DNA from 4 places in the Psychrobacillus sp. FSL K6-4615 genome. Region 1 is predicted to be linked to each of the others. Evidence: riboswitches for the same ligand, from Rfam matches in the RefSeq annotation. Region 1 holds a riboswitch; each other region holds the start of a gene.
What was found. Region 1 has a riboswitch for lysine ahead of MKX53_RS12700 (Na+/H+ antiporter NhaC family protein). Riboswitches for the same ligand answer to the same signal wherever they lie in the genome.

Region 1 (7,700 bases):
CATTACTTCCAGAATCTCTTCATGAGTTTCCCCTAAACCTAACATTAGGGATGATTTCGTTGGGATACTTGGTTGCATTTCTTTTGCACGACGCAATAATTCGAGTGAACGATCGTATTTAGCTCTCGCTCTAACTCTCGGAGTGAGTCGACGAACCGTTTCAATATTGTGATTTAGGATATCCGGTTTTGCATCCATAATATTACGGATATTTTGTTCAATACCGCCCATATCAGAAGGTAAAACTTCTATTGATGTAAAAGGATTTTTGCGTCGAATCGCACGAATGGTTTCAGCAAAAACTTCAGAACCACCGTCTTTTAAATCATCTCGAGCAACTGCTGTAACGACAGCATGTTTTAAATTCATAACAACAACCGAATCTGCAACTCTTTCTGGTTCTGCCAAATCTAACTCATTAGGTAGGCCAGTTTTTACGGCACAAAAACGGCAAGCACGTGTGCAAATAGCTCCTAAAATCATAAATGTAGCTGTTCTACGTGAACCCCAGCACTCATGTATATTTGGACATTTTGCTTCCTCACATACTGTATTTAAATTATTTTCACGCATCAGCTTTTTAAGACCCTTGTATTCATCATTCGTATTTAACTTAATTTTTAGCCATTCTGGTTTTCTTTGGTACTCTGTTTTCGTTGGTTTACACGATGTCATTTCATCCCGACCCCATTCTAAATAAACTAACTACACTGTTGTCAATGTAACATATTATTTAATTGCAAACAACCATACAAATACCAAAGACAACCAATTTTAAAACAACTAAGCTACCCTCTTACTCTTAAAATTCCAGATCGTGAAAAATAGGATAAGGATGACCACTACTGTTATAAAGCCAAACATAACAGAACCTGTAAGACCTAATACTAAATAACCAATTGCAGCAATGACTGCACTAATAATGGCATATGGTAACTGAGTCATTACGTGATCGATTACATTAACTCCTGCACCAGTCGCTGACATAATTGTAGTGTCTGAAATAGGTGAACAATGGTCTCCAAAAACAGCTCCCGCTAAAACGGCCGCTAAAACAGGGAGTAATAACTCTGGCTCTACTACCATGATGATACTTGCACCAATTGGTAATAGTATCCCAAATGATCCCCATGAAGATCCAGTTGCGAAAGCCATAAAAGCTGTTAAAACAAACAGTAAGACTGGAATAACCCCTGCTGGAATATTATTATCTGTAACGAGATGAGCTAAATACTCACCAGTTCCTAAAGCTGTTATTAAAAATGACAGGGACCAAGCAAATATTAAAATGCAAATAGCAGGTAACATTGAATTTATACCAGAAATAATTCCTTTCCCCAGTAAGCCCAAATTAGCATCTTTGTTTTTCTTGAATTGACGCGTATACAATAGTACAGCTAAAATACTCGATATCATCCCACCTATAAATAGAGAGAGCGGAACATCTGTATTTTCAAAAATAACAAATATGTCCATTACTTTTCCTGAAGCCTGATAGCCTGTCCAAAACATTGCAAAAAGAGTTACTACTATTAATGATACAATCGGAAGGATTAGATCCTTTACTTTACCAAAATTATTTTCCGGGAAATTACCTTGTAAATCACCTGGATTTGATTTATTTGGATCAAAAAGGACACCAGTTTCTCTTGCAAGTGTTTCATGTTTTTTCATCTCACCTAAATCATTGTCTGTCCATGCCGTAAAAAATACCATTGCAAGCGCAGCAATGACATAGAAATTCATCGGTGCCATTAACATAAACGCTTGCAGTGGAGTATAGTCTGTTACGGCATGGGTAGCAAAGATAACACCTAGCTGACTTATTAGAAACGCACCCCAGCTAGAAACGGGAGAAACTACACAAACAGGTGCAGAAGTAGAATCGATAAAATAAGCTAGCTTTGCACGAGAAACACGATGAGTGTCAGTAATTGGACGAGCAATCTGTCCTACAGCAAGTGCATTAAAATAATCGTCTACGAAGATAATAATACCTAAAAAAGCTGTAAGGAGTTTAGAACCGCGATTTGTTTTAATACGTTTAACTGCCCATGCAGCAAATGCAGTACTTCCTCCTGACAGACTAACAATCGCAGTAACCACCCCAAGCAACAATATAAACAATAATATATAAATATTATACATATTCAATCCATTATCCCAAAATGACGTGATAAAGGAATCCCAAAGAATGATTAATGAATCAATCGGCGAAAAGCTTTCTACTAACAAAGCCGCTGAAACAATCCCGACTCCTAGTGATAGTAAAACTCTTTTCGTAACAAGTACCATTACAATCGCTAGTAATGGCGGTAAAATTGAAAAAATCGTATTTTCCATCATAATTTCCTCCTAATAATGAAATGCGTATGCGCCTACTCCAGCCCCGACTAGCGTTGGAAGCCTGACGGTAAAGGCGTACTTTGCCTTAACCGTAAGACTGAAACGACTCGAGGGGCTAGGCGCTGAAGCTAGACAGTATGAAATGCGTATGCGCCTACTCCAGCCCCGACTCGCGTTGGAAGCCTGACGGTCAAGGCGTACTTTGCCTTAACCGTCAGACTGAAACGACTCGAGGGGCTAGGCGCTGAAGCTAGACAATATGAAATGCGTATGTGCCTACTTCAATGTAGGCAGTCTGAATTCGCGACATCCTATCGCAACGACTGCATGATCTACACCTTATATACCCCAAGACTCGATGAGATATGAGCTGACGATACACTAACGAAAATGAACAAGTGTATTATGCCTTAGAATATAAAAAAGCCAACCTAATATAAATATAGGTTGGCTTTTAGATAAAATTTCAAGCAAAAATTTTATACTTTGTAGCTCTCCATTTATACATATGTATAAATGACAGTGTTATTTTTGTTCAAAATAACCCCAACTAGATTTGACTTGACGGTCAACATCTAATTTCGGCATAACTTCCTTTCGTTTACAATCACAGTTGTCATTCTCCTGTAAACTACTCTTTTGTTATGCGGCCTCTACCTATTCTTATTCATTTCCACTAGTATAGCAGTAAAAACAATATTCTTAAGGATTTTTATTTTTCAGGTAATGGCAATGGTACTTCTATTGATGGTGCAGCGTCCCCGTCTCCTCCTGTGTAAATGTAAGGAACCTGGCCTTGCACGATTCCCATTGCCACAGGTATACTCTGTTCCACCGTACTCATCTTACTTGCCAGAGGAACTATTATTTGTACATTTACCGTAATGTGGATATTAACCTCCACATAAGCATTGTTTATTCCAAACTTAGTAATAGAAGGAACTACATTCGATTGAACATTTCCGATAACGTGAAAGCGTATAGGAATTTTAGGGCCTAAGTTACCTATGATGGGGATATTCGTCGCTTGCCCTATCGGAACGAAGAATACAACTCCCCCCTGATCCTCCATCGTTTGTTTATCGTACTCGATGTCATCTAAATACGGTAGGCTAGAAAAGTTTCCCTGCTCAGCCTGCTCCAAATGAGACTGAACTAACTGATTTGTATCAGATAGTATACGATTTATAATTTCTGTATTAAATCGAGTAGTTACCATTGTAGTACTGTCTGATGGCACCTCTTCGATTATGTCATTTACATCGAGCGTATTTGAAATTCTTGAGTTAATTGCTTTATTTATTACCATGGATGCTATTTTTGTTGTTTGTACTTCTGCATATTCCAAATAGGTAGCTGTCAATTGTTTATTAATATAATAGATGAGGCCTCCAACTGACAACATAAAACAAACTAAAAAAATGGCTAATTTTCGCTGATTAGTAAAGAAAGTCAATCGTTTTTTCTTCTTTCTATAGAACAAAAACAATCCCCCTAATTACTACTTATGTAAGAAAGAGGATTTTCATGACTCATATTCACTTTTTTCAAGCTGTCCATACCATTTCACAATATCTCGAATCATTTCTGGCATAAAATACTGTTTGGGAGCAAATTTTAAAGACGGATAAAAGTAACCAAATGTAAACATATCTAAAGTTGCCAATGTATATACTTTTTCTAGTTCAATAGGAGATTCATTTACTAGAACTATACCACTTTCTAACTCTATTAGCTGTTCATATAATATGACCCCAAGGTATTTACCTCTGAACCCTAACCCTTTTACTTCAAGCGTTGGCCATTTTTCATTTTTCCCTGTTCGGATAACTTCTAGTAGTTCTGCACCGGTTAATGTAATAACACAAGGATTTATCGGATGAGGCAAACATTGATGTAGATCTCTTGCAGTAATCGGCCCCTGTTGAAGATCCTTTAAGAATATCCCCGCTGGAAACATGGCACAATCCGCTTTTGTAAAAGCTAGAAGTGCTTTTCCGAAAAAGCGGGATAGATCCGATTCCTTAAACCAATCCTTCTTCAATAAAAAAGAATTATAAAAAGCAATATTAGACATCTCCGCTATTCCTTCATTTTCCCAAGCAGTCTGTAAATCGTTTGCATATAGTGGAACTGGTAGTGCTTCCGTAGGAAATAAAACTGCCTTCTTCGATTGGATTACTTTTGCTGCATGATCAAACTCCAACGTTACAAGTCCGACATTCATCCCGAATTTACCGGTAGCAGCTTGCAACGTGTTCCCAATTACTTTACCTTTTTCAAACGTGTGATGTGTATGTGAACCCAATATCACATCAATTTGTGGTATTTCCAAAGAAATTATTTCATCAAGTGATTTCCCTAAATGTGACATACAAATAAGAACATCCACTTGCGGACGAAGTGTATTACATACCTCTTTCAGTCGGGTAATCGGCTCTTGAATTTGCCATCCCAATTTTTCATAGTAAATACCATAGTCAGCAGTTGCCGCAACAATGCCAATCCGTATACCAGTTGGTGTTACATGTATTTTGTGGGGTAATACCCAAGAAGGAATATTTCCTCCTAACTCCGTGAAATTGGAGACAATCACTTCAAAATTAGCTTCTATGTACAACGTTTCTAATTCTTCATGACTTAGGGTAATGCCTTCGTTATTTCCTATCGTTACATAATCATACTTGGCATCATTTAGAAGATGCACATTTCCCTTTCCAAGTGTACCCTCTGTATATATATTCGAACGATCTAGATGATCTCCAATATCTAATGTTAAATAGGAAGCCTTGTCACCAAGGTTCTTCCGAGTATCTGAGAGAAATTGCTGAATAGCGGGCCAGTTTTCTAGATGACTATGCAAATCATTTGTGTGGAATATATAAATCGTCTCTCTCATTCTTTGCCCACCCTATCCATTACATATTTTACGTTAAAATAGTCCTTCTATAATCGATCGTACACCTAGTAATAAAAGTACAATTCGCAAAGCCAAAACTAGTGTATCTGAGTTCAACTTTTTATTTAACTTTGCTCCTATCTTAGCTCCGATATAGGCAGCAGGTATAACCGGAATCGTATACAGCCACGGTACATTTCCTAATGAAATATGTGTGACAGAGTTCACTAAAGACGACAGAAATACCATGAACATAGACGTACCGACAGCCACATGAGGCGGAAACAGGAATAGTAATATCATCGCTGGTACGAGTATAGATCCCCCACCAATACCAAATAGACCCGATGCGAATCCTACACCAAAAGTTAATAATAATGCGAACCAAATTGGATATCCATATACAAATGTTTTATCGCCATCATTAAAGGTTTTCTTTTTCCCATTTTCCACAAACCATCGAACAGGACTTAAACGATCTCTTACCAACAATAAAGTAGATAAAATAACAAGTAAGATACCAAAGTATAAATTAAAAGAAGGTAAGTCCAGTCCTTTGTTTACAAATGCTCCGAGTATAGTACCAGGAATACTACCAATGAAAAAAATAAATCCACTTTTAAAGTCGACCGTTTTGGTTTTCATATAGGATAGGGTAGAAGAAAGTCCTGTGAATATCATCATAACCACAGAAAGACCAACAACACTTTGCGGAGTAATATTTGGTATTAAACTAAGAGAAGCTCCAAAAAACAAAATAGCCGGTACTAAAATAACGCCTCCACCGAGGCCAACCAATGCTCCTACAATTCCAGAGAAAAGTCCACTAATTGCTAGTATAATCCATTCCATTTAAAAATCTCCTTCAAAAAAATCTAATTGTTTTGGAGCAAGTCCTTCAAAATCTATTCCTAACATACTTTGAAATGTTTTGGCATTATTGGCTGCATGACCTCCAGAGTTATTATTAAACAACACAACAACCTCTTTTGCCTGCTTCTCTAAATACTCACAAATACCTTTAATAGAAGAAAGCTCTTCTTTATTATAATCGTATAGGTATCTTACTTCTCTCCACTTCACATTATTGCCCGGATTAACCCACCCATAAGTATTTCTACCATGTAACCTTACGAGTACCTTGTTTGTAGTTGCAATTGGAACTAAAGGAATACTACCATCCCCAGCCTGCGGTTCATCACAAACACTATGATGAAGACCATTCTCTTTTAAAAAATGAAGCGTAGAATCTTTATATTCAGAAGAATACCAAGATTGGTGACGAAACTCAATAACCACTTCAAAGTCCTTTAGTTCTTCTCTCACTTTACGTATATATTGTACATTTTCTTTTGTGCATTGGAACCAAGGCGGAAATTGTGCAAGTATCATTGATAGCTTTCCCGAATTTTTAAATGGCATAACCGATTGTCGATATAATTCAAACATTTCTTCGATCGAATCAAAAGGAAAATCACCACGTAAATGACCCGTAATACCTTGATAAGTTTTTACAACAAATTGAAAATTATCTGGAGTTTCTTTAATCCACTTTAAGCTATTTTTTATTGGTTGAATTGCATAGAATGCTGCATCTAATTCCACCACTGGAAAATGTGCACTGTAATCTTGTAACCTTTCTCTTGCCGAGGATACATACAAGTCAGGATGATCCCCCCATCCTGTTAGGCCTATTTGAATCATTTACAACACCTCACTATTATTACTATAATAGCATAATCACTCAGTTGGGTGTATTCAGCTGTATGCACTACACGTATTAGCGTATTGACCCCCAAAGGATGAAAAGATGGATAATAATTTTTTATTTAGCTAAAATATATAAGTGTCGTCGTTACATATAGCCCATTACGCTTTTTTGAAGCAAAGGGAGGAAATAACATGATGAAAGTAGATGTATGTATAGTCGGTGCAGGTCCTGGTGGTGCCCTTCTAGCGTATTTATTGGCAAAGAAAAATATATCTGTTGTATTAATAGAGCGAACAAATCAAATCGGAAAAACGTTTCGTGGAGAACATTTAAATGAAGAAGGCGAAGCGATTCTAAAAAAATATAACTTATTTGACGAAATAGAAAAGCTCGGGCTTTTACGAATGAAAAAACTTGAATATTGGCAGCATGGGGAAGTATTTAAAACTATTTTACCTCATCCTGAGATCGGACATCTTGGTATTCATGTTCCCCAAGCACATTTACTACAAGTATTGATAGACGCTGCAAAGAAGTATACAAACTTCCATTTAATGCTGAACACAAAAGTTGATGAACTTTTACAAGATGAACATGGCTCCTACACTGGAGTAAAAGCATCCGAAAATGGAGAAGAAATTATTATTGAAAGTGAATTGGTTATTGGTGCAGATGGTCGTTATTCGACCGTACGTAAGAAAGCTGATCTGGATGTAACTATTCGAAAACACGGATATGATTTAC
Region 2 (7,700 bases), 250 kb from region 1:
CTTCGTACAGCATTAGCAATGGGCGCAGATAAAGCGGTTCTTATAAATATTGAAGATGATGTAGAAGAGTTAGATCAATTTACAGCTGCACATATTATCTCAGAATACTTAAAAGATAAAAATGCAGATTTAATATTAGCAGGTAATGTAGCGATTGATGGAGGGTCTGGACAAGTTGGACCACGTGTTGCTGAAAGTTTAGGTATTAACTATGTAACTACTATCACAAACTTAGAGATTAATGGTACTACTGTTACGATTAAACGTGATGTTGAAGGAGATACAGAAGTATTAGAAACTTCTTTACCATTATTAGTTACTGCTCAACAAGGTCTAAATGAACCTCGTTACCCATCTCTTCCAGGAATTATGAAGGCAAAGAAAAAGCCTTTAGAAGAAGTGGAATTAGATGACTTAGATATAGATGAAGATGATGTAGAAGCAAAAACAGAAACAATCGAAATTTACCTACCTCCTAAAAAGGAAGCTGGAAAAGTATTAGAAGGCGAGCTAGCTGATCAAGTAAAAGAGTTAGTTCATTTACTACACTCGGAAGCGAAAGTCGTTTAACTTATTCAGAAGAGATTATTTTGTACACAAAAGATATGCTAAGGCATATTTGAATCGAATTAATTTTAATATTAGGAGGAAAATAGCATGTCTAAAAAAGTATTAGTATTAGGAGAAGCACGTGAAGGTGCTCTTCGTAATGTATCATATGAAGCAATCGCTGCTGCTAAACAAATTTCAAGCGGCGGAGAAGTTGTTAGTGTTCTATTAGGAGATTCAGTGGGAGAACTAGCTACTGAGCTTGGTAAATATGGCGCTGATCGTGTAATTACTGTGGAGCATCCACATTTAAAACAATATACTTCTGATGGCTATGGTCAAGCATTGTTAGCGGTGATTGAGCAAGAAAATCCAGAGGCAATTGTTTTTGGTCATACAGCACTTGGGAAAGATTTATCTCCTAAAATTGCAAGCAAGCTTCAAATTGGTTTGGTATCAGACGTAACTTCTATCGAGGGTGAAGGCGATGCTGCTGTATATATCCGCCCGATCTATTCTGGTAAAGCCTTTGAAAAAGTTAAAGTGAAGGATGGTATTGAATTTATCACTATCCGTCCTAACAATATTGCTCCACTTGCAAAAGATGACAGTAAATCAGCAGATGTTTCAACTATGTCTGTAGACATTACAAACTTACGTACGATTATTAAAGAAGTAGTTCGTAAATCTACTGAAGGTGTAGATTTATCTGAAGCAAAAGTTGTAATTGCTGGTGGTCGTGGTGTAAAGAGTGAAGAAGGTTTTGCACCTTTAAAAGAGCTTGCAGATGTATTAGGTGGAGCAGTAGGAGCTTCTCGTGGAGCTTGTGACGCGGATTATTGTGATTATTCATTACAAATCGGTCAAACTGGAAAAGTAGTTACTCCGGACCTTTATATTGCAGCAGGTATTTCTGGAGCGATACAGCATTTAGCTGGTATGTCTAACTCAAAAATTATTGTAGCGATCAACAAAGATCCAGAAGCAAACATTTTCAAAGTTGCAGACTACGGGATCGTAGGAGATTTATTCGAAGTTATTCCAATGCTTACCGAAGAGTTCAAAAAACTTAAAGTAAACGCATAATAATAGATAAGGCTGTCCAAAAGAAAAACTTTTGGGCAGCCTTTTTGTGTAAGAAAAAATATAAAAATACAGCATGAACACTGGTTTACAGAACTTATAAGAATGAATAATACTACTGTTTTCCGTTTCAGGTGGACGCTTTCCACGTGCTTGGCTTCAGTCTCCTTGGGCCAACAGGATTGTTGGTCACGAAGGCGTTGCCACACGATGTAGCGCATTTAGCCTTTGTCTCTTTCAAACGCTCCTGTGGGGTCTTCAGCTCAAGCTATCCCGCTGGAATAATAAGAGTAATCAAAATTTAAAGAGGGATAAAAACTGTCTGCCCGATTAGGTAACTATTTTATATAAACTTTATGTTAAACCATTCAAATCGTAATTTAAAAAACGAACCAATAATACGGGGGATTAGTAAAAAGAAATCTGCCAATGTGAATGTAGCTTCTCCTTTATCGAAGGTATCCATTTTCATTTTCCTCTAAGAAGCTTTGTTCCACGATATCACCTTGAATTGGTTCCATACCGTTATTAAACCTTATTCGTATAGACTTACAGTTGATGTAATCTGGAGAATCCATCACTTGAAAATGAATATGGGGTTCAGATGAATTCCCGGTGTTCCCACAATATCCGATTAAATCTCCTTGTTTTACACTGTCGCCTTCTTTAACTACAATGGAATGATTTTTAAAATGAGCGAGTAGGCTATATTCTTTATTTACATGTTGTAATACAACGTAATTGCCCGCTGGCTGTGATTCATCCATTTCACCTGGAATATTATCGTGTATATTATTTACTACTTCTAGTACCATTCCATCGGCTGGAGCGATTACATCTTTTCCAAATGCAACATAACTTTCATTTCGCTTTGGGTTATCCTTATAGGTTTTACTATCGTGCATCATCAACAAGTCAAAGGCATAGCGCTGTGATTCATAAACATAATGATAATTATTAAATTCATTGGTTCCACCCCAAAAAACAACCCATTGATCACGGATTGGCATTGTATAGGTATTCCTAGAATATTGGCCGTCGCTTACAGGGAATGTCATATAAGGTTTGATAAGAAGTAGATGTATAGCATTTCCATTATCAAATACCACACATATAGCTTTTTCTTTACGATTATCTATCCACACATATTGCATAAGTTCTCCCAGAGATGTCGTTTCTAGTAAATGATAACTATCAACGTGCTGATTGAAAATTTGTACTAATTCATGAAATTCATCAAAAGTTACTGTTTCTTGAAATTCCTTTATACATTGTTTATATATTTTTTTTGTTTTCTCTTGCTTGAAAGCTCTTCCAAAGTTTTCTGGCGTAATGGTCGTTTCAACGTTTGAATTCATATAAATCCCCCCATATTAATTATTTGTCGTTAGTATTAATGTCTAATACGAAATAGAATAAATTTTGTTCCAATGTTTTGAATGTTTCTGGTATGCTAAGATTTACTTTCAAGCTAATATGTAGATGTTGGTATTTCTGTCTGTTATAATCATTACATAGTAGATAAAGGAGGAATTTTAATATGGCAATTGTTCATGGAACAGATCAAACATTTAACACAGATATAGAAGAAGGTTTAGTATTAGTAGATTTTTGGGCAACATGGTGCGGACCTTGTAAAATGATTGCTCCTGTACTAGAAGAAATGGATGCTGAAATGAGCGATAAAGTTAAAATCGTAAAAGTAGATGTGGATGAAAACCAAGCTACTGCTAGTCAATTCGGTATTATGTCAATTCCAACATTAGTATTATTTAAAGATGGAAAACCTGTTGATAAAGCAGTAGGTTTCCAACCAAAAGAAGCATTAGTACAACTTGTAGAAAAAAACGCATAATCTAAAACCGGGTGCTACATAGTACCCGGTTTTTTTAAACAGGTGATAATATGAATAATTTGATCGAACAAAAATGTTCCATCCTACCGGATGAACCAGGATGTTACTTGATGAAAGACCGACAAGGAACTATTATATACGTCGGCAAAGCTAAAATATTAAAAAATCGTGTACGCTCATATTTTAAAGGAGCACACGATGGTAAAACACTCCGATTAGTGCAAGAAATTGTTGACTTCGAATATATCGTCACATCATCTGAGTTGGAAGCTTTAATACTGGAGCTCCACCTTATTAAAAAGCATGATCCAAAATACAATATTATGTTAAAAGATGATAAAACGTATCCATACATTAAAATTACTGCTGAAAAAGATCCTCGTCTGATTATTACAAGACAGGTGAAAAAAGATAAGGGTAAATACTTTGGTCCATATCCCAACTCTCATGCGGCACATGAAACAAAAAAACTTCTAGATCGTCTATATCCACTTCGAAAATGTCAAAAAATGCCGAATAGAGTTTGTCTATACTACCATATGGGACAATGTTTAGCCCCCTGTGTGAAAAAAGTAGAAGAGAATACTTATGAGACAATTATTCAAGAAATAGCCAGCTTCTTAAATGGTGGGCATACGCAAGTGAAAAAAGAATTGGTTCAAAAGATGAATTCAGCTGCTGAGACTCTTGAATTCGAACGAGCAAAAGAGTATCGTGATCAGATTTCACATATCGAACAAGTGATGGAAAAACAAAAAATGACGATGAATGATTTCACGAGCAGAGACATATTTGGTTTCCATGTTGATAAAGGTTGGATGTGTGTTCAAGTATTTTTTATCCGACAAGGAAAGCTTATCGAAAGAGATGTGTCATTGTTTCCGATCTTCCGGGATCCAGAAGAGGAATTCATCACATTTTTAGGACAGTTCTATGCGAAGCCAGAGCATATTAAACCAAAAGAAATTTATGTTCCATTAACTACGGATCTTGACTTAGCTTCAAATCTTCTAGAAATGAAAGTTTTCGTTCCACAACGAGGCACAAAGAAAAATCTAGTCGAGTTAGCTGAAAAAAATGCAAAAATAGCTCTTACGGAGAAATTTCATTTAATCGAAAGACAAGAAGAGCGAACGATTGGGGCAGTTGAACAGCTTGGTGATTCAATGGGGATTGCACCTCCAATGCGTATAGAAGCTTTCGATAACTCGCATATTCATGGTACAGATGCTGTATCTGCAATGGTTGTATTTATTGATGGTAGATCAAGCAAAAAAGATTATCGTAAATACAAGACAAAAACGGCCGCCAAACATGATGATTATGGCGCTATGCGCGAAGTTGTACGGCGAAGATATACAAGAGTCTTGAAGGAGAATTTACCACTACCCGATTTAGTAATCATTGATGGTGGAAAAGGGCAAATTGAGGCAGCGCGTGAAATTATTGAGGATGAATTAGGACTTGATATACCGATTGCTGGGCTTGCAAAGGACGGCAAGCATCAGACTTCTCAACTTATTTATGGTGACCCTTTGGAGATAATTCCAATGAAGCGGACTAGCGAAGGTTTTTATTTGCTCCAACGAATCCAGGATGAAGTCCATCGTTTCGCTATAACATTCCATAGACAACAGCGTGGAAAACATACAATTGCATCTTCTCTAGATGGTATTGAAGGGATTGGTCCTCAACGGAAAAAGTTATTACTAAAACAATTTGGTTCTTTAAAGAAAATACAAGCTGCTAGCAAAGAAGAGTTAATGGCTGCAGGATTACCGAGTAAGCAAGCAGATTTAGTGATTGACCATTATCAGAAAAATGTATTGTCTTCTGAATAATCATATGTTATGGTTGTAACAATTTAATATTCACTATTATAGGTGAAGATAGAGGTGCGATTAGACATCAGTACTCAGCAGGAGGAAGGAAAGTTCCTAGAATAGCTGAAGAAAGGGTTTTTCGCCGAAACATAGAATAGCTTTTCCTATTCTGTTGTTGGTTCTGCATTTAATAGATGTAGGATTGTCAGAATTTGATATTCTGGAGGGCTATCTCACATGGACAGATTTTTTGGCCCGTGTATGAGACAATGCTTTTCACAATATGTGAAAAGCATTTTTTAATCCTTTCAGTTAATAAGGGAGCGGATGATCATGACTAAAATTGTAATGAAATTTGGCGGTACTTCGGTTGAATCAACTGAAAAGATTACAAATGTTGCTAAACGGGTAAAAGGTGAAAAAGAAAATGGTCATGATATTGTGGTTGTTGTATCCGCAATGGGTAAAGCGACAGATGAATTATCAAAATTGGCTTTCGAATTAGCAGATTCGCCGTCCAAACGTGAAATGGACATGCTCTTATCTTCTGGGGAGCAAGTTACAATGGCATTGCTTTCTCTCAAGTTAAACGCAATTGGTATAGAAGCCATTTCTCTCACAGGTGCCCAGGCAGGTCTGATAACAGATAGTGTACATAGAAATGCAAAAGTAATGAGAATGGATCCTTCAAAAATTGATGGATTACTTGCAGCGAATAAAGTAGTTATTGTAGCTGGTTTCCAAGGAATATCTGAAGCAGGAGAGATTACTACACTTGGCAGAGGAGGATCTGATACAACTGCTGTAGCTATTGCTGCTTCTATTGAAGCGGAAATTTGCGATATTTATACAGATGTAGACGGTATTTACACGTCTGATCCTCGCTATATTGAAAGTGCGCGTAAACTGGAACAGCTTGAATATGACGAAATGTTAGAACTCGCTAATTTAGGTGCGGGAGTATTACATCCACGTGCAGTTGAATTTGCTAAAAATTATAAGGTTCCATTAAGAGTGCGCCCGAGCTTTAAAGATGGAGAAGGAACGATTTTGAAGGAGGAAGTAGATGTGGAAAATAATTTAGTGGTTCGTGGAGTGGCATTTGAATCAGATATCGTCCGATTGACTATAGAATACGAAGTACCTTTTAATGGTTCCCTCGCTTCTATTTTTACGACTTTAGCAGCAAATCATATAAACGTAGATATTATTGTACAGTCAATCGTAGAAGGAGTGAAACCTGCAGTATCCTTTTCTATTAAAAAGGAATCCTTGTCTGAAGCGATAACAGTTTTAGAGACACACAAACAAGCACTAGGCTTTACTTTCGCAGATTTTGAAGTTGGACTTTCAAAGGTTTCAATTGTCGGTTCGGGAATGGTATCGAATCCGGGTGTAGCAGCTCAAATGTTTGATCGATTAAGAAAAGAAAATATTCCTGTGAAAATGGTAAGTACTTCAGAGATAAAAGTGTCAGTCGTTGTACCCCAACAAAATATGATCGAAGCAGCAAATGCCTTACATGATGAATTTGAACTTGCACTAACTCATCAATCCGTATAATATTTTTATGTTAAAATTCATTTTCTATTAACTATTTGAATCTGTTAAAAAGGTTTTCACAATAGTTTCACTATTAAAGAGGGGTAACAGGAAAAGTCGTATGTGACTATCCCGTTACCCTTTTGTTTTAGAATCCCATTTTATTTGCAAAGAGACAAGGCCATTCTTTTTTACTTCTTCGTCATAACATTCGGTTAAAAAACCAGTAATCTTTTGTTGTTGTTCAGCTAAAAAGCCTGCTTCTAATCGATGACTTCTACTTTGACCACTCTGAGGTAGATTATATGTACTTAGCGTATAGAAAGCGGAGTCTTTTGTAGTTTTTTCTAAATGTAAAGTGCCCCAGCCAGCTTCGTTGAAAAAAGTGATAGCTTCGTCCAATGAATATAGGGGGAATTTGCGGGCTAGATCTTTCCCTGCCCAATATAATATATCTTTTTCATGTTTTCCGAGAATAGAAGTAAGCACATGGTCTCTTAGTAACTCATATCCAAAGGAAGTTACATGTGAATGTTCCTTTTCATTCAAGTAGCAACCCTTCTTTCCAAAAATCAATATTGCCTATTTATTTTATCATAAAAAAATAACAAATGGGGACTTGATTAGATTGTGATTAATTTAACAATTTATTATCCGAAAAAGGTAAAGGAATCCATTTTAAAATACGGAAAGATACCTTGACGCTCCAAAATGATGAGAGTACAATGGATATGTCATAAATACGTAACTTGATGATGTGAAATTTTTGAGAACTTTTGCTTTTTTGAGATAGTTTTCATTCTTTTCAGTCAGAAATTTGAGGGGGTAATTGTTTTGTCGAACGATCG
Region 3 (7,700 bases), 400 kb from region 1:
AACTAGCTTAACAGATAGTGTGCGTCCATTAACGACAAATATTGCTTTAGAAATGGGTTATGCATTCGGTACTCATCAAGAAATGTTATTTGCTACGGGAATTGTTTTATTCTCGTTTATCTTAATACTAAATTTCGTTTTAGCAAAAATAAGTTCCAAAGGAGGCAACTAAGATGAGACAATTTAAAGATAACTTACTCCGAGGACTTTTGTGGTTATCAGCTTTCTTATCAGTTGCCGTTCTTGTTATGATTGTAGGTTTTATCTTTTATAAGGGAATTGGTTTGATCAGCTTCGACTTTATCTTTGGTGATTATTCTCCAGATGGAGATGGTGGTATTTGGCCAATGATCGTAACGACTATATATACAGTCCTTATCTCGTTAGTCATCGCAACACCTATTGGAATATTGGCAGCCGTTTATCTACAGGAATATGCAAAACAAGGCCGATTAGTAAGACTAATACGATTTGCAACAGAAAGTTTAACAGGAATACCATCTATTATTTACGGTTTGTTTGGAGCGGTGTTCTTTGTTACAACATTAAAATTAGGTATGTCGATATTAGCAGCTTCATTAACTTTAACGATTATTGTATTACCTGTAATTATACGGACAACTGAAGAAGCATTAAAAACAGTTCCAGGTTCGTACCGAGAAGGTTCACTAGCGCTTGGGACAACAAAATTACAAACACTGTATAAAGTAATTTTACCAAGCTCAATGCCAGGTATACTATCTGGTATTATCCTTTCAGTCGGAAGGATTGTTGGTGAGTCAGCTGCTATCTTCTTAACTGCTGGAACCGTGGCAGCTATGCCAGACAGCATTCTATCATCTGCTAGAACCTTAACTGTACATTCGTATCTAGTTACACAAGAATCTGGAGATATTGAACTTGCTGCAGCTGTAGGTATAGTTTTAATCGTAATTATATTAGCAATTAACCTTTCGGCAACATATATTTCGAAAAAATTTAACAGAGCTACAAATAAATAAGAGTATGTTAAGTCCACAGTAATTGAACATGCAGAGCTAATGACCAAATAAATTACGTAGGGAAGGTATTTTAGCATATGGAGCAAAGTAAAGAAGCAACTATAATCAATGTAAGAGATTTAAATTTATTTTATGGCGAGAAACAAGCATTATTTGGAGTCGATCTTGCTATTCAGGAAAAAGAGGTTACAGCTTTAATCGGTCCATCTGGCTGTGGGAAATCTACTTTTTTACGCACACTAAATCGTATGAATGATTTAATCGATGGTGTGAAAATTACAGGAGAAATTGTCATTGATCATGAAGATATTTATAAATCTAATGATGTTATCAAACTCAGAACGAAGGTAGGAATGGTATTTCAAAAACCAAATCTATTTCCTATGAGTATTTATGACAACGTGGCTTACGGACCAAAAATGCAAGGTATTAAAAACAAAAAAGAATTAAATATAATTGTAGAAGAAAGTTTACGTAGTGCAGCAATTTGGGATGAAGTAAAAGATCGTCTTAAAACATCGGCCCTAGGATTGTCAGGTGGTCAGCAACAACGTGTATGTATTGCTCGTGCAATAGCGATGAAACCTGATATTATTTTAATGGACGAGCCTACTTCCGCATTAGATCCGATTTCTACTCTAAAAATAGAAGAACTAATCACCAATATGAAAGAAGATTATACAATTGTTATTGTGACACATAACATGCAACAGGCTGCTAGAATCTCCGATAAAACCGCATTTTTCTTAAATGGAGAAGTAGTAGAATACGATGATACAGATAATATTTTCTCCACCCCACAGGATCAGAGAACAGAAGACTATGTTACAGGTCGATTTGGATAATAGGAGGTTACCAATGGGTATTCGTGTAAACTTTGAAAATAATTTAGAAGAACTAAAGAGTAAGATTATCGAAATGGGTGAACTCTCAGTTGTCGCTCTAGAAAAATCTTTTAAGGCGTTAAAAACACAGGATGTGGAGATTGCTCTAAAAGTAATTGAAGGAGATACAGCGATTGATAATCTTGAAATAGAAGTAAATCAGTTCTCCATATGGATGATAGCGAAAGAATCACCTGTTTCCAGAGATTTACGTGAAATAATTGGTGTCCTTAAAATTTCATCTGAAATTGAACGGGTCGCAGATTTTGCTGTAAATATTGCAAAAGCAACGATTAAAATCGGCAATACTGAATCTTTACTAGATATTACCCATCTAGAAAAGATGAAAGATATATCGATCGAAATGCTTCGAAAAGCATTACAATCATTCTTAGAGGAAAATATCCTGCTTGCTAAAGAAGTGGGAGATTTAGAGGACAATGTAGATCAATATAGTAGAGAGACATATAAAAAACTTACTGCTTATCTAAGTGAACATCCAGAAGAAACAAGTCAGCTTGTACAATTATTATTTGTTAATCGCTTTTTAGAGAGAACAGCAGACCATATTACGAATATCGCTGAAAGCACAGCTTATTTGATAAAAGGTCAAATATATGATTTCAATTCATAGGCAAATGAAATCAAACTGGTGGAGAAAATGAAAAATTTCTCTTCCAGTTTTTTTATACTAGCTCACATTGTGCTATTCTAGTAATGATTAGTTCCGTATGATATCTACTTATGCGGACATTGGGAGGTTTATAAATGGAAAATAATGATATATTAATCAGATTGAGATATGCCCTTGATATAAAGAATAAGGATATGGTAGAGGTATTTAAACTTGGCGGTATGGAAGTAACTAAAGAGGAAGTTCTCAAAATTCTTACCAAAGCAAAAGAGGAAAGTGAAGAGGAAGAAGTAGTAGAGGATGAAAACCACATAAAGTGTAATAATAAAATGTTAGAATCGTTTTTGAATGGACTAATCACACATAAAAGAGGCAAGCAGGATCCAAAACCGGAACAGCCAGCAGATACGGAGCCAGTTGTACAGCAGAAGGATCACGTGAATAATATGCTGTTGAAAAAGCTTAAAGTAGCTCTACAATTAACAACAGAAGATATGCTAGATGTGTTGCATGATGGTGGTATTGTAGTTTCAAAAGGTGAGCTTGGAGCTATTTTACGAAAACCAGGTCATCGTAATTATAAAGAATGCGGAGACAATTTTGCGCGCAAATTCCTTAAAGGCTTAGCGGTTAAATATAGAAGTTAAATTAAAAAAGAGCGAATTCCAGTAGTTGGAATTCGCTCTTTTTAAGACTTTACGCCTTCTGGTAGTGTAGTTAATACTTCCTTTAAAGTAGTAAGCTCCTCAGCATTTAAAGGAACCATAGGTAGGCGAACTCCACCCACGGGAACACCTTTTAAATTCAATGCTGTTTTAACAGGTGTAGGATTTGGGGCTGCAAATAATGCTTTCATGACAGGCAATAGTCTGCGATGATCCATTGCAGCTTCTCTTACATTGCCATTATTGAACTTTGCGATCATTGCTTGCATTTCATTTCCTATAATATGCGAAGCTACGGAAATAACACCCGTTCCACCAATTGATAGTACCGGAATTGTTAAACCGTCATCACCACTATACAGCGAAAAGTCCTCACGAGTATTACTAATAATCTCAGACATAGTGTCCAAATTGCCGCCCGCTTCTTTGATAGCAACGATATTCGGAATCTCAGAAAGTCGGATGACGGTATCTAATGACATGTTGACCACGCTTCGACCTGGAATATTGTATAGCATAATCGGCAATGATGTTGTTGCAGCAATTGTTTGGAAGTGTTGGTACAAGCCTTCTTGAGATGGTTTGTTATAATAAGGAACAACAAGCATAATACCATCGACACCAGCATCAGTAGCCTGTTTTGTTAAATTGATAGAAGCTTTTGTGCTATATGAGCCGGTTCCAGCAATAACCGGCACTCTACCATTCACAACTTCAACTGTAAATTTAAACAGCTGTACTTTTTCTTCATCAGTTAACGTCGGAGACTCTCCGGTTGTTCCAGACACAACCAAACCTTGTGTTCCATTGGAGATTAAGTAATTTATTAAGTTTCTTGTAGCTGGAAAATCTATATCCTCATTATGATCAAAAGGAGTAACCATAGCCGTTAATATTTGTCCGAAATTCATAACTTCTCCACATCCTATAATTTATTATTAAAAATTCAGGGAGAAGGGCTTCATCAATTACACTTCGGTGTAATTGCGTCCAGATTTTGAATTGCGCTAGCGCAATTAACTCCAAAGTCTGTGACATCCACCGGAGGCTTAACTTGATATTTGTTTGGTAGTCAAGTTAAGTAAACGCGAAAAAGCAACAACGAGGGCTCGTTGTTGCAGTAGAAATAGAGTAATATTTCTGTGCGTAAGATAGCCCTCCATATAGTCTCCTATATGACAATTCAGTGTTTGTTCAACAGCTGAACCAGCTTCAAGAAAAATGAGATTCTTTCAACTTCGGCAAATTCCCCTTTCCACAAATGTCCTAGGATCTCATTATCCTCTAATTGTGTACTAATGGTTTTTGCGCCTCTATCCTTACTTCAAATATAATTGAAATAAGAGAATATTTAATTATTAAAATAATACATGACTTTTAATACTATTGCAACAGTTTACCTGTAAAATAAATATTAAGTAGTAAAATCCGTCAAAGTTGATCTTCACTCCAGGTGGACGCTTTCCGCGGATATGGCTTCACTCCTCGTCACTGGAGTCGCCACCTTGCGCTACAATCAACGGAGTCCAATTTTATATTGATAAAAGTAATTTGAAGTTGACCCAAATAACTTTTAAATTAGTTTATTAATAAGTTTCGTATGTAAAAACCATACTATATAAGAGGTGAAGAGAATGTATAAATTATTGTCCCATAATGATTTAGATGGTGTCGGATGTGGTATTTTAGCAAAGCTAGCATTTGGTGAGAATGTAAAGGTGCGCTATAATTCGATTTCATCTCTTAATCGGGAGATTGAATATTTTTTAGAAAATGATGAACCTGATACATTTTTATTCGTAACGGATTTGACGCCGAACGGGGATAATGAAAAAAAATTAAATGATTTTTACAATGCAAATGGGAAGGTACAACTAATCGATCATCATAAATCAGCGTTGCACTTTAATGATTATGAATGGGGATATATTTTAGTGGAAGATCAGGAAGGCAAATTAACTTCTGCCACATCCTTATTATATGAGTACCTTGTATCCAACAAATTATTGGAACCAACTGCTGCAGTAACAGAATTTGTAGAATTAGTTAGACAGTATGATACATGGGAATGGGAAAAGAACGGGAATCATCAGGCACATTCCCTAAACTCATTGTTCTATTTAATATCGATGGAAGAATTTGAAGAAAAAATAATGGAACGACTTCGTACGAGTGACCATTTTGATTTTGATGAATTTGAAAAGAAAATATTGAAAATGGAATCCGAGAAGATTGATCGCTATATTCGTCGCAAGAAAAGAGAGATTGTACAGGCAAAAGTGGGAGACCATATTGCTGGGGTGGTCTATGCAGAAACGTATCATTCGGAGTTAGGTAATGAACTTGGCAAAGAGTTTCCACATCTCGATTACATCGCAATTGTAATCATGGGAGGAAAAAGAATTTCTCTTCGTACAATTTATGATCATGTCGATGTTTCTGAAGTTGCTGGACAGTTCGGCGGCGGAGGACATCAAAAAGCATCAGGATGTACTTTAACGGAGGAAGCATATAAGTTATTTGTTTTGGACACTTTCCATCTGTCCTCAATACCAGAAGATGCAAAAAGAAATCAGTATAATTTGAAACAATCGGCTTTCGGTTCGTTTTATAAAAATAGAAATAATGACACGTTCATCTTATATTCTAAAAATGATCAAGATTGGATTCTCGAAAAAAATAAAATCGAATTAGAACAAACCTTTACAAGCTTTGAAGATGGCGAACGTTTCTTAAAGAGAAACTATGAGGCAGCTTTAGTAAGGGATGATCTGTTTGTCGATTATTTAATGAGTGAAGTGAAGAAGAGAGAGGATGCTTGAGGACAAGGGTTACTGAGTATTACTGGCGTTCACTCTATTGAATACTAGCAGATGGTTCCTTACATACTCTCTCTCGAGTTATTTTTACCCGTGAAACAGAATATCTTTCCAAAATCCTCTTTCTCCAATGAAACTGATAAATTGAATATAAATAGGATAATAAGGTATCATTAAGGCCGAAAGCATCCTTATATAAACAATTGAACGCAATAATGATTGGGGGAAAAATTAAGTGGAAATTGGTATAACAACGTTTGTGGAAACCACTCCAGATGTAAAAACTGGAAAAGTAATTAGCCATGCGGAGCGTATTCGTGAGGTTGTGGAAGAAATAGTATTAGCAGATGAAGTTGGGCTAGATGTATTCGGTGTAGGAGAACATCATCGCAAGGATTACGCGGCTTCCGCGCCCGCTGTTCTTCTGGCTGCAGCTGCGTCACGGACGAAGAATATAAGACTAACTAGTGCTGTAACAGTACTTTCATCGGATGATCCAGTACGAGTATTTGAGGAATTTTCTACATTAGACGCTATTTCCAATGGTCGAGCAGAGATCATGGCAGGGCGCGGTTCCTTTATCGAATCTTTCCCACTCTTTGGATATGATTTAAAGGATTATGATGAATTGTATGAAGAAAAGTTAGATTTACTCTTAAAAATACGTGAGTCTGAAATGGTTTCATGGAGTGGTAAGCATCGAGCTGCGATTCAGAATCGTGGGGTTTATCCACGTCCCGTACAAGACCCACTTCCCGTTTGGATTGCGAGCGGTGGAACACCGCAATCTGTTGCTCGAGCTGGATTCCTTGGATTGCCACTAGTGTTGGCAATTATCGGAGGTAGCCCACTCCAGTTTGAGCCACTTGTGAAACTGTATAAGAAAGCCGCGACTCAAGCAGGACATGATTTATCGAAGTTAACGGTTGCATCGCACTCGCACGGGTTTGTGGCAGAATCTACGGATATTGCAGTAGAAAAATTTTTCGCACCAACACAGCAAGCAATGAACGTTATAGGAAGAGAGCGCGGATGGGGTCCGTATACTCGTTCGACATTCGATGATGCACGTAGCTTGGAAGGTGCTTTATACGTTGGAGATGTGAAGACAGTAGCTGAAAAGATTATTTTCTTACGTAAAAATGTGGGTATTACTCGCTTTATGCTGCATGTACCAGTTGGATCAATGCCTCATGAAGACGTGATGAAAGCAATTGAACTACTTGGCAAAGAAGTGGCACCAATTGTTCGTGCAGAAATAGATAGATGGGAATCAGCTGGTGAAGTTGAAAGTAATTAAGACAATTTTCTATAGAGTGTAGAAAGTAACCCCCAAAAAGTACAATAGCACCATGAACTGTGAGCCGAATGAGCTGCAGTTCATGGTGCTTTTTTTGAAGACGGTAATAAGTTGTCAGTTAGATAAAATCCAACGGTCTTTCATAAATAGCACACGCCCGATAAAGAAAATAATAATTGCTAATAGAATATTACTGCTTAGTGTCAGTAAAATATGTTCTACATTCAACACACCAAAAAATAACTCTTTGAAGATTGTAAATAAATTCATTAGGGGCACTACAAAATGTATAGTTGATAATTCATTTAACCCTAAACTTGACGTAAGTAACGCTGGCAACATAACAATCATTGTCACTGGTGTTCCATAACTTTGAGATTCTTTTACCGTTTTCGCT
Region 4 (7,700 bases), 1.1 Mb from region 1:
TTGGTATCCCACTTGAAGGTCTAGCCTTCATCGCCGGAATTGACCGTCTTCTAGACATGGCTCGTACAGTTGTTAATGTTGTAGGAAATGCACTAGCTACGATCGTTATGGCTAAGTGGGAAGGCCGATTCGATCAAGAAAAAGAAGAAGCGTATTATCTTTCTTTAAAGAAAACGGTGTAACATCTTTTATAGAAAAAGGTCACTATATTCTAGAGACAAAACAAAAAAACCGGTTATCCAATTGGATGACCGGTTTTTTGTAGTCTCAGAAAAGCTCTAACGATAAATTTTAGTAATGAATGGTGTGCTTCGTTAAAGACTTGACTTGAAACTGTGCTTCAAATGTTGAGTTTTTTAAATAAACGAATTGTCTATAGATGTTGGTCTTGGAGTTTCGTCTTCGCTAATATGTTTTATGTTCGTTGTAAAGCTTAGAGCTAGGACGACAATACTTGATAAGGTTAGCAATACAATCTTTTTTTTCATTTTATAAATCCTCCCAATTCTTAATAAATTTTTGTTTAAATAAAACCTGATTTGCTTTTTGATAATATATACTTGCTGCTTTAAACTTGTGATGTTTAAAAAGGTAATCTGCCAATAATATAGAATACTTTTGAACATGTCGTCCATCTTGTTCGTTTTCAAAATAACTTATAGCTTCGGTTAATACCATTTCAAGTTCTTCCGTTTGGTTAAGGTAATGACTATAAATTTCAAGGTGGTAAAAATAAGCAAAGTAATTTTTTGTAGATGATTTTTCTTGAGCAATTTTTATTAATCCTTTTTGACACCATTGCAGAACCTGTTGATGGTCAGATTGCTTGGAATACTCTTTTATAATAGATAAAGTTGTTAGTAAGTATCCTTCCGCATTACAGTCTTCTTCTTTAATTTTTAAACTAAGCTTATAAAACTCAATTGCTTTTTCAGGACACCCTTGTATGGCATATAAGGACCCTAGGTTTTGGTAAATCACCTCCTCATAGTTAATCAATTTATAGTCTTTCGCAAGCTTTGCCGCTAAATAATAGTTCTTTTCCGCTTCTTGAAATTGTCTCATTTTTTTATAGGCAATTCCTATAACAATGTAATTATCAATAGCTCTTTCGAATAACAGATTATCTTTATAATAAAGTAGTGATTTGGAAGCGTAATTAATTGCATTAAAAAATTCATTACATTTTGAGTACGTTAAACTAAGTACATTATAGAAATCAGCTAATTCCCATTCTTCAATACTCCCTTTATTTAAGTGTCCTAATGAAAGCTCTAACCGGCTTAATGCAGCTTGGTAATTCCCCTCTAAATAACTATAAATCCCCAAATTCAAATTAAGAATAAACTTTGTTTTCTCGTCTATCTCGTCTTTTATTTGTACAATTGCCTTATAGATTGACTCCAGGTTTTCCTTCTTCTCATCTAGTATTAACAGTAGTCGGAAGAGGTAAAGTTGATAACTGTAATAATTATTTAGTTGTAAAAAGTGTAGTTTTTCGTCGGTGTATTTCTGTAAAGCTCCCCTTATAAAGTTTTTATCTCTCTTCAAAATTCCTATTTTGTATAATTCGGATAGGGATGTAATCACTTTATTTTCCTTTTCACTGGACACTTGATCTATTTCTATATCTAGTTTTTTGAGTAATAAATTTACTACTTCTTCACTTGGAACAGTTAAACTATTTTCTATTTTACTTAAATAGGATGTAGAGCAGATTCCTTTGGCCAATGTGGTTTGTTTCATACTTTGGTCTATTCTTTCTGATTTTATTATATGACCTATACTACTCATTTTCTTCACCCCTTATGAATTAGTAATGTACTAATTCTTGAAATAATCTAAATATCCTTTTTCAATCGTTCGACCAAAAACGACTACTAAATTGTAGAAAGACTTATTATATTGTAGAGATTTGTAGAATACTGATACAATAATTATCCGAATTGATTTAGAAGTAGTAAATTTTCATTAAAATAGGAAAATAGGTTGAGTTACATAGTAATAAGGGAAGAACTCAGGTAATGTTTCCCAACCTTTAATCATTCTAAATATAACAAAAATTTAGTATAATTAAATAAAATATTAATAAAAAGGAGGAAGAAGACTAACGTGAGATAAAATTGTTTTTGGACAAGTAAGTTTTAGCAATACAACAGTCATACTTTAATTGGTTTTACTCAACGGGAATATCAATTGTTTGGGAATGGTAAATAAAAGGGAAAGGGGGGTACACATGATTGGGGAGGAAAACATCGTACAATTAATTGGAAACTTTGGATTTCCTATTGTAGTCACTATTTATTTATTACATCGCTTTGAAAATAAAATAGACTCTCTCGAAAATACCATTCACAATATAGCAAATGTTGTTAACAATAGTATAGAAAAAAGAAAGTGAACATGTAACAAGAAGGATTGAGTTCCTGTTGATAATATAGATTAAAATTATTCTTTTAAAGGTAAGCTAAGCTTATTTTCACTAACTATAATTTTCTTCTAAGAAAATGCTAGAAGTGAAAAGTAATCCATCCTGAGTAATAACTCAAAAATGGATTACTTTTTTAATGTGAATAAGGGGAACTACTGTTATGCAATATAATCCTCTTTGGAGATATCGTCGGCAGCACCTTTATTGTAATATTTTCCTTTTGTTAATACTGCTATAAAAACAGTAAGAATTGCTGCTAAAATAGCTGCAAAGAAAGCAGCGGTACTTTGTAAAAATGAACCCATATAACCTAATGCTGCAAATGTACCTATGCCACTGGCAACGATTAAAGATACAACTCCAACAGGATTCCATTTGTAGAGAAATTCCTGGCGAGCCTCATAATAACCATTCCCAATTTTCAAAGCTTTTTTAACGACCAGTGCATCGGTCACCAATATAGCTGCCCATGATAGCAAAAATACTCCTTGAAATGTCATAGCTGTATCTAAATGATCTACAATACCACCGAGCATTAGAATTATTGCAGTAATTGCACTTACAACCACCCAAAATCTGCGTCCAGGTGTAAATTTAAAAATGTTTTCAAAAAAGTTTGATAGCGATAGGGAACTACTATATATGTTAGTAATATTTATACGTAGTTGAGTTAGCATCGTGAATAATGCTCCACCAATACCTAGAAGCATTACAATATAAACTCCTGGATTTGGTTCACCTAAGCGAACACCAAACCAAATACCAAGACCCCCCATAATACCGAAGCAGAAAATCTGTGGAATAAAGCCGATTGCCACCGAACCAATTTTAATATCTTTTGGTTTTAGAAAACGAGCATAATCAGATGCTAGTAGGGCTGTTAGACCCATTATTCCATGTTGAACACCTATGCAAAGGAGTAGGGCTTGTCCTCCAACTTGAACGCCTTCAGGTAAATAAGTCCAAAAAGGTCCTTCAAATACGGAAGGTTTATAAAATGATATAACAACTGCTGTTATTAAGAAAACTACAAATATAGGTAGAGACCACTTTTGTAACTTATCTAGTTGTTTAATTCCAAACCAGTTTAAAGGTATAACGATAAAACCGAAGAAAATGATTAATGCCCATTCTTGTAGGTTAGGGAAGAAGGTGTGAACCGCGGATACTAAAATGAGTCCTTCAAATGCACAATACATAATAAAGTTTGTCGCGTAGAGGAACGATGTTAGGGAAGCACCTATATAGCCAAAACCACCGCCTCTAGATAATAAATTGACATTCATACCAGATTTCGCGGATAAGTAAGCAATGAAGGTTCCTAATATACCGGCAACTACTATTGCGTAAATCGAGGAGATAATAGCATTTAGTGCCCCAAATTGCAGAGCCATTACACTACCCATTTGAAAGTAAAAAATGGCAGTGGCTATGCCGAATGTAATATTGGTTATACTTAACCAACCCATATTTCTTTGGCTACGGGGTACCTTTTCTAATGAATAATCTGAGTCCATTTGTTCTGTTACTTTGTGATCTGTAGTTTGGACAGATCTCATAATATCATTCTCCTTTAAAAAATAATTACCAATGTAAGTAGACACATTAATAACTAAATTCTCATTGTTTTTATATTTCCACCATTAATTATAACATATACCTAGCTAAGTATTAATACTGAGGCAGTTGACAGAAATATATGTGTATTGTAAACTATGAAACATAATTGAATATAACCTCACTTAGTGTAGTGAGGTAGAGGCGCGATATTTAACAGTCCTTAGTGGAGTTTGAGAAGCTATGATGCTAGGGAGAAGGAAATGTCGCCGAAGTTTGTAATATTACTCGTTATTACTTGCTGGGTCTGTAGTTAATAATTGCAGGACTGTCCACTATAAACATCCCGGTTTATAATGGTGTGCTATCTCATTTGGGAAAAGTAGAGGACCTGGGCAACTATACATATTGCGACCTGAGTTCATCTCAGGTCTTTTTTTGTACAAGTTGTCTTTTTTTATAGGCAAGAACATATATTGATAAAAAGGGAGAAATTAGAATGAAAAAAAGATTAGCATTTTTAACGATATTTGCATCTATTACATTGTTATTAGCGGCATGTGGAACGGCTGATAAAGAGACTTCGGGATCTTCAACAGCTAAAGATTCGCCTGATACATTTACAGTAGGCTTAGAAGCAGGTTATGCACCTTTTAACTGGACTCAACTAGACGATTCCAATGGTGGAGTGAAGATTGATGGAAACGCAGAGTATGCTGGTGGATATGATGTGGAAATTGCTAAACGTATTGCGGATGGATTAGGAAAGGAACTAGTTATCGTTAAAACAGAGTGGGATGGGCTAGTGCCATCATTGCAATCAGACAAAATTGATGCAATTATAGCGGGAATGTCACCTACAGAAGAGCGTAAAGAAACAATCGACTTTTCGGAAAACTACTATACTTCCAACTTTGTTATGGTAGTGAAAAAAGGTGGGAATTTTGAAGGGGCTACTTCTATTCAAGACTTTAGTGGTGCTAAAATTACAGGTCAGTTAAATACTTCTCACTATGGTGTAATTGATCAAATCAAAGATGTGCAAAAACAACCAGCATCTGATAATTTCTCTGCAATGCGTGTAGCATTAGAATCTGGAGTTATTGATGGTTATGTGTCTGAACGTCCAGAAGGAATTAGTGCTTCTTCCGCTAATGCCAACTTTGCAATGGTTGAATTTACGGATGGATTTAAAGCGGCAGAAGAGGATACAGCAGTAGCAGTAGGCTTGAAAAAAGATAGTAAATTAACAGAAGATATCAATAAAATTTTAGCGGAAATTTCTGAAGAAGAAAGACAAGAAATTATGGATGCTGCTATTAATAACCAACCAGCGGCAGAATAAGGGTGAAGTGATACCGGCTGCATCTTTTTGCAGTCGGTTTTTATATGGAATATATACTTTCTAATTATTAACTACCTAGCTCCAGACGCCAGCAGCGTCTGCGGCTTTTCTAAGAAAGGAGGGGAAATGTATGAGCATTGAATATATTATTTCGATGATTACTAATAACTGGCCGATGTTCCTTCGTGGAGCAGGAATGACATTATTAATATCAATTATTGGTACAATTTTTGGAGCAGTTATTGGCTTGCTAGCAGGGGTTATTCGTACAATTCCTAAACCTGAAAGAAAAATGAAACGTATTTTGTTAAAAGTAGTAAATCTAATACTTTCTGCATATATTGAGTTTTTTAGAGGAACTCCGATGATCGTACAGGCCATGGTAATATTCTATGGATCTGCGCTTGCTTTTGGGATAGATATGGACCGTACAACAGCAGCAATATTCATCGTTTCGATCAACACGGGTGCATATATGGCAGAAATTGTACGGGGCGGTGTTATTTCCATTGATAAGGGGCAATTCGAAGCTGCACAAGCAATTGGTATGAATCATGTTCAAACAATGTGGAGTGTTGTTCTACCTCAAGTCATCCGAAATATTTTACCAGCAACAGGCAATCAATTTATCATTAATATTAAAGATACGTCTGTCTTGAATGTAATAGGTGTTACGGAACTATATTTTCAAGCGAAAACAGTTGCAGGTATAAGCTTTAAATACTTTGAACCATTCTTTATAGCATGTATTTTGTATTTCGTCATGACGTTTACAGTAACATTAATATTACGATATATAGAGAGAAGATTAGACGGCCCGGAAAACTACAGTATGATTGGTCAGCCGCCACCGCAACTTATGTTACCTAAAAATAATGCAAATATCGATTAAACGAAGGAGGAGAAATCTATGGGAAATGTCATCGAAGTTCAACATTTAAGTAAATCCTTCGGAAATCATGAGGTCTTAAGAGACATAGATTTTTCAGTGAACAAAGGAGAGGTTATTTGCATCATCGGTTCCTCTGGATCAGGAAAATCTACTTTACTTCGTTGTATAAATTTGTTGGAAAAGCCTAGTGGCGGTCAAATTATTTATCGTGGAGAGAATATTTTAGATGAAAAACATGATATCCATGCCTACCGAAAAAAGTTAGGAATGGTTTTTCAACAGTTCAACTTATTTAATAACCATAATGCGTTAAACAATTGTATGGTAGGTCAAGTAAAGGTATTAAAACGTTCTAAAGAGGATGCCGAAAAGATTGCGTTAAAATACTTAAAAGTAGTGGGAATGGATCATTATGTAAATGCCAAGCCTAAGCAACTATCAGGTGGTCAAAAGCAACGTGTCGCTATAGCAAGAGCACTTTCCATGGAACCGGATGTCATGTTATTTGATGAACCTACCTCCGCACTGGATCCAGAAATGGTTGGAGAGGTATTAAAAGTGATGAAAGAGTTAGCAAGTACGGGACTTACAATGTTAATAGTGACACATGAAATGGAGTTTGCTAAAGAAGTAGCCGATCGGGTTGTTTTTATGGATAAAGGTGTAATTGCTGAGGAGGGACCTCCAGAACAAATTTTCAACAACCCGAGGGAAGAAAGAACTAAAACATTTTTAAAACGAACATTAAGCTAATAACAGTATGGAGGAATCGAAAGGTGGACCTTTTCAATCTGATAAAAAAAGAACGAGAATACTGGCTTGTGGATCAACATAAAGTATCCCATATTCCAAATATAGATTATTTAGTTGCGTTCGATCAATTATTAACAGAGTGGAAAGAACAAAAAGTAGCATATCTATCCCTTCTGATGGATGAAGAAAATGAGGATTGGCTTTTAAAACGTCGGTTCAAAAAAGTGTCGTCTATTGTAGAGTACACAAAGACACTACAAGGACCATTTAAAAATACTAGTGATTTTCAAGTAGATGCTCTCTCTGAGAGTCAAGTTACGGATTCTGACTTTGCTAGATTGTATGATGCATGTAGGAGTGGCTCAGCGAACAAGAATAAGCTGTTTTCTATCAGTCAAATAATGGAGTCATTAGAACTTGAATTAGGTACTAATTGGCGAGATCAATGTTTTATCTTTTCTCAAAATGGCAGGAACTACGGTATTAGTATTCCTCATATTGAACAAGGCACGACAGAAGAAGGTAGAATGTTTTACTTTGGGGTAGTTCCAGAGCAACGTCAAAAAGGATATGGAAAGATATTTCATGCTATTTCTTTAGAGCTTTTGAAAACATTAGGTGCCAAGATATATGTAGGGAGTACAGACACAGTAAATGCCCCTATGAGACGGATTTTTGAAACAAATGGATGTATATTACGAGATATAAAGGGGATTTACCGA

Region 2: another riboswitch for lysine. It lies ahead of MKX53_RS11390 (aspartate kinase); the one in region 1 lies ahead of MKX53_RS12700 (Na+/H+ antiporter NhaC family protein).
Region 3: another riboswitch for lysine. It lies ahead of dapA (4-hydroxy-tetrahydrodipicolinate synthase); the one in region 1 lies ahead of MKX53_RS12700 (Na+/H+ antiporter NhaC family protein).
Region 4: another riboswitch for lysine. It lies ahead of MKX53_RS18435 (transporter substrate-binding domain-containing protein); the one in region 1 lies ahead of MKX53_RS12700 (Na+/H+ antiporter NhaC family protein).

What each region holds. Positions count from the first base shown of each region.
Region 1 is NZ_JBBOYQ010000001.1:2,532,763-2,540,462, forward strand. It holds gene lipA (lipoyl synthase) at 1-675, opposite strand, end outside; gene MKX53_RS12700 (Na+/H+ antiporter NhaC family protein) at 784-2,343, opposite strand; lysine riboswitch at 2,828-3,010, opposite strand; gene yunB (sporulation protein YunB) at 3,059-3,829, opposite strand; gene MKX53_RS12710 (bifunctional metallophosphatase/5'-nucleotidase) at 3,872-5,245, opposite strand; gene MKX53_RS12715 (sulfite exporter TauE/SafE family protein) at 5,279-6,097, opposite strand; gene MKX53_RS12720 (DUF72 domain-containing protein) at 6,098-6,949, opposite strand; gene MKX53_RS12725 (FAD-dependent monooxygenase) at 7,148-7,700, shown strand, end outside.
Region 2 is NZ_JBBOYQ010000001.1:2,285,104-2,292,803, reverse strand. It holds gene MKX53_RS11415 (electron transfer flavoprotein subunit beta/FixA family protein) at 1-570, shown strand, start outside; gene MKX53_RS11410 (electron transfer flavoprotein subunit alpha/FixB family protein) at 658-1,635, shown strand; gene MKX53_RS11405 (M23 family metallopeptidase) at 2,082-2,990, opposite strand; gene trxA (thioredoxin) at 3,173-3,487, shown strand; gene uvrC (excinuclease ABC subunit UvrC) at 3,538-5,328, shown strand; lysine riboswitch at 5,370-5,549, shown strand; gene MKX53_RS11390 (aspartate kinase) at 5,644-6,873, shown strand; gene MKX53_RS11385 (YslB family protein) at 6,988-7,401, opposite strand; gene MKX53_RS11380 (succinate dehydrogenase cytochrome b558 subunit) at 7,687-7,700, shown strand, end outside.
Region 3 is NZ_JBBOYQ010000001.1:2,936,543-2,944,242, reverse strand. It holds gene pstC (phosphate ABC transporter permease subunit PstC) at 1-172, shown strand, start outside; gene pstA (phosphate ABC transporter permease PstA) at 174-1,001, shown strand; gene pstB (phosphate ABC transporter ATP-binding protein PstB) at 1,079-1,846, shown strand; gene phoU (phosphate signaling complex protein PhoU) at 1,860-2,519, shown strand; gene MKX53_RS14780 (YehS family protein) at 2,654-3,166, shown strand; gene dapA (4-hydroxy-tetrahydrodipicolinate synthase) at 3,208-4,095, opposite strand; lysine riboswitch at 4,329-4,508, opposite strand; gene MKX53_RS14770 (DHH family phosphoesterase) at 4,819-6,006, shown strand; gene MKX53_RS14765 (LLM class flavin-dependent oxidoreductase) at 6,239-7,303, shown strand; gene MKX53_RS14760 (ABC transporter permease) at 7,418-7,700, opposite strand, start outside.
Region 4 is NZ_JBBOYQ010000001.1:3,635,362-3,643,061, reverse strand. It holds gene gltP (glutamate/aspartate:proton symporter GltP) at 1-182, shown strand, start outside; gene MKX53_RS18450 (helix-turn-helix domain-containing protein) at 490-1,794, opposite strand; gene MKX53_RS18445 (YvrJ family protein) at 2,207-2,401, shown strand; gene MKX53_RS18440 (purine-cytosine permease family protein) at 2,590-3,990, opposite strand; lysine riboswitch at 4,180-4,363, shown strand; gene MKX53_RS18435 (transporter substrate-binding domain-containing protein) at 4,488-5,333, shown strand; gene MKX53_RS18430 (amino acid ABC transporter permease) at 5,464-6,225, shown strand; gene MKX53_RS18425 (amino acid ABC transporter ATP-binding protein) at 6,244-6,978, shown strand; gene MKX53_RS18420 (hypothetical protein) at 7,002-7,700, shown strand, end outside.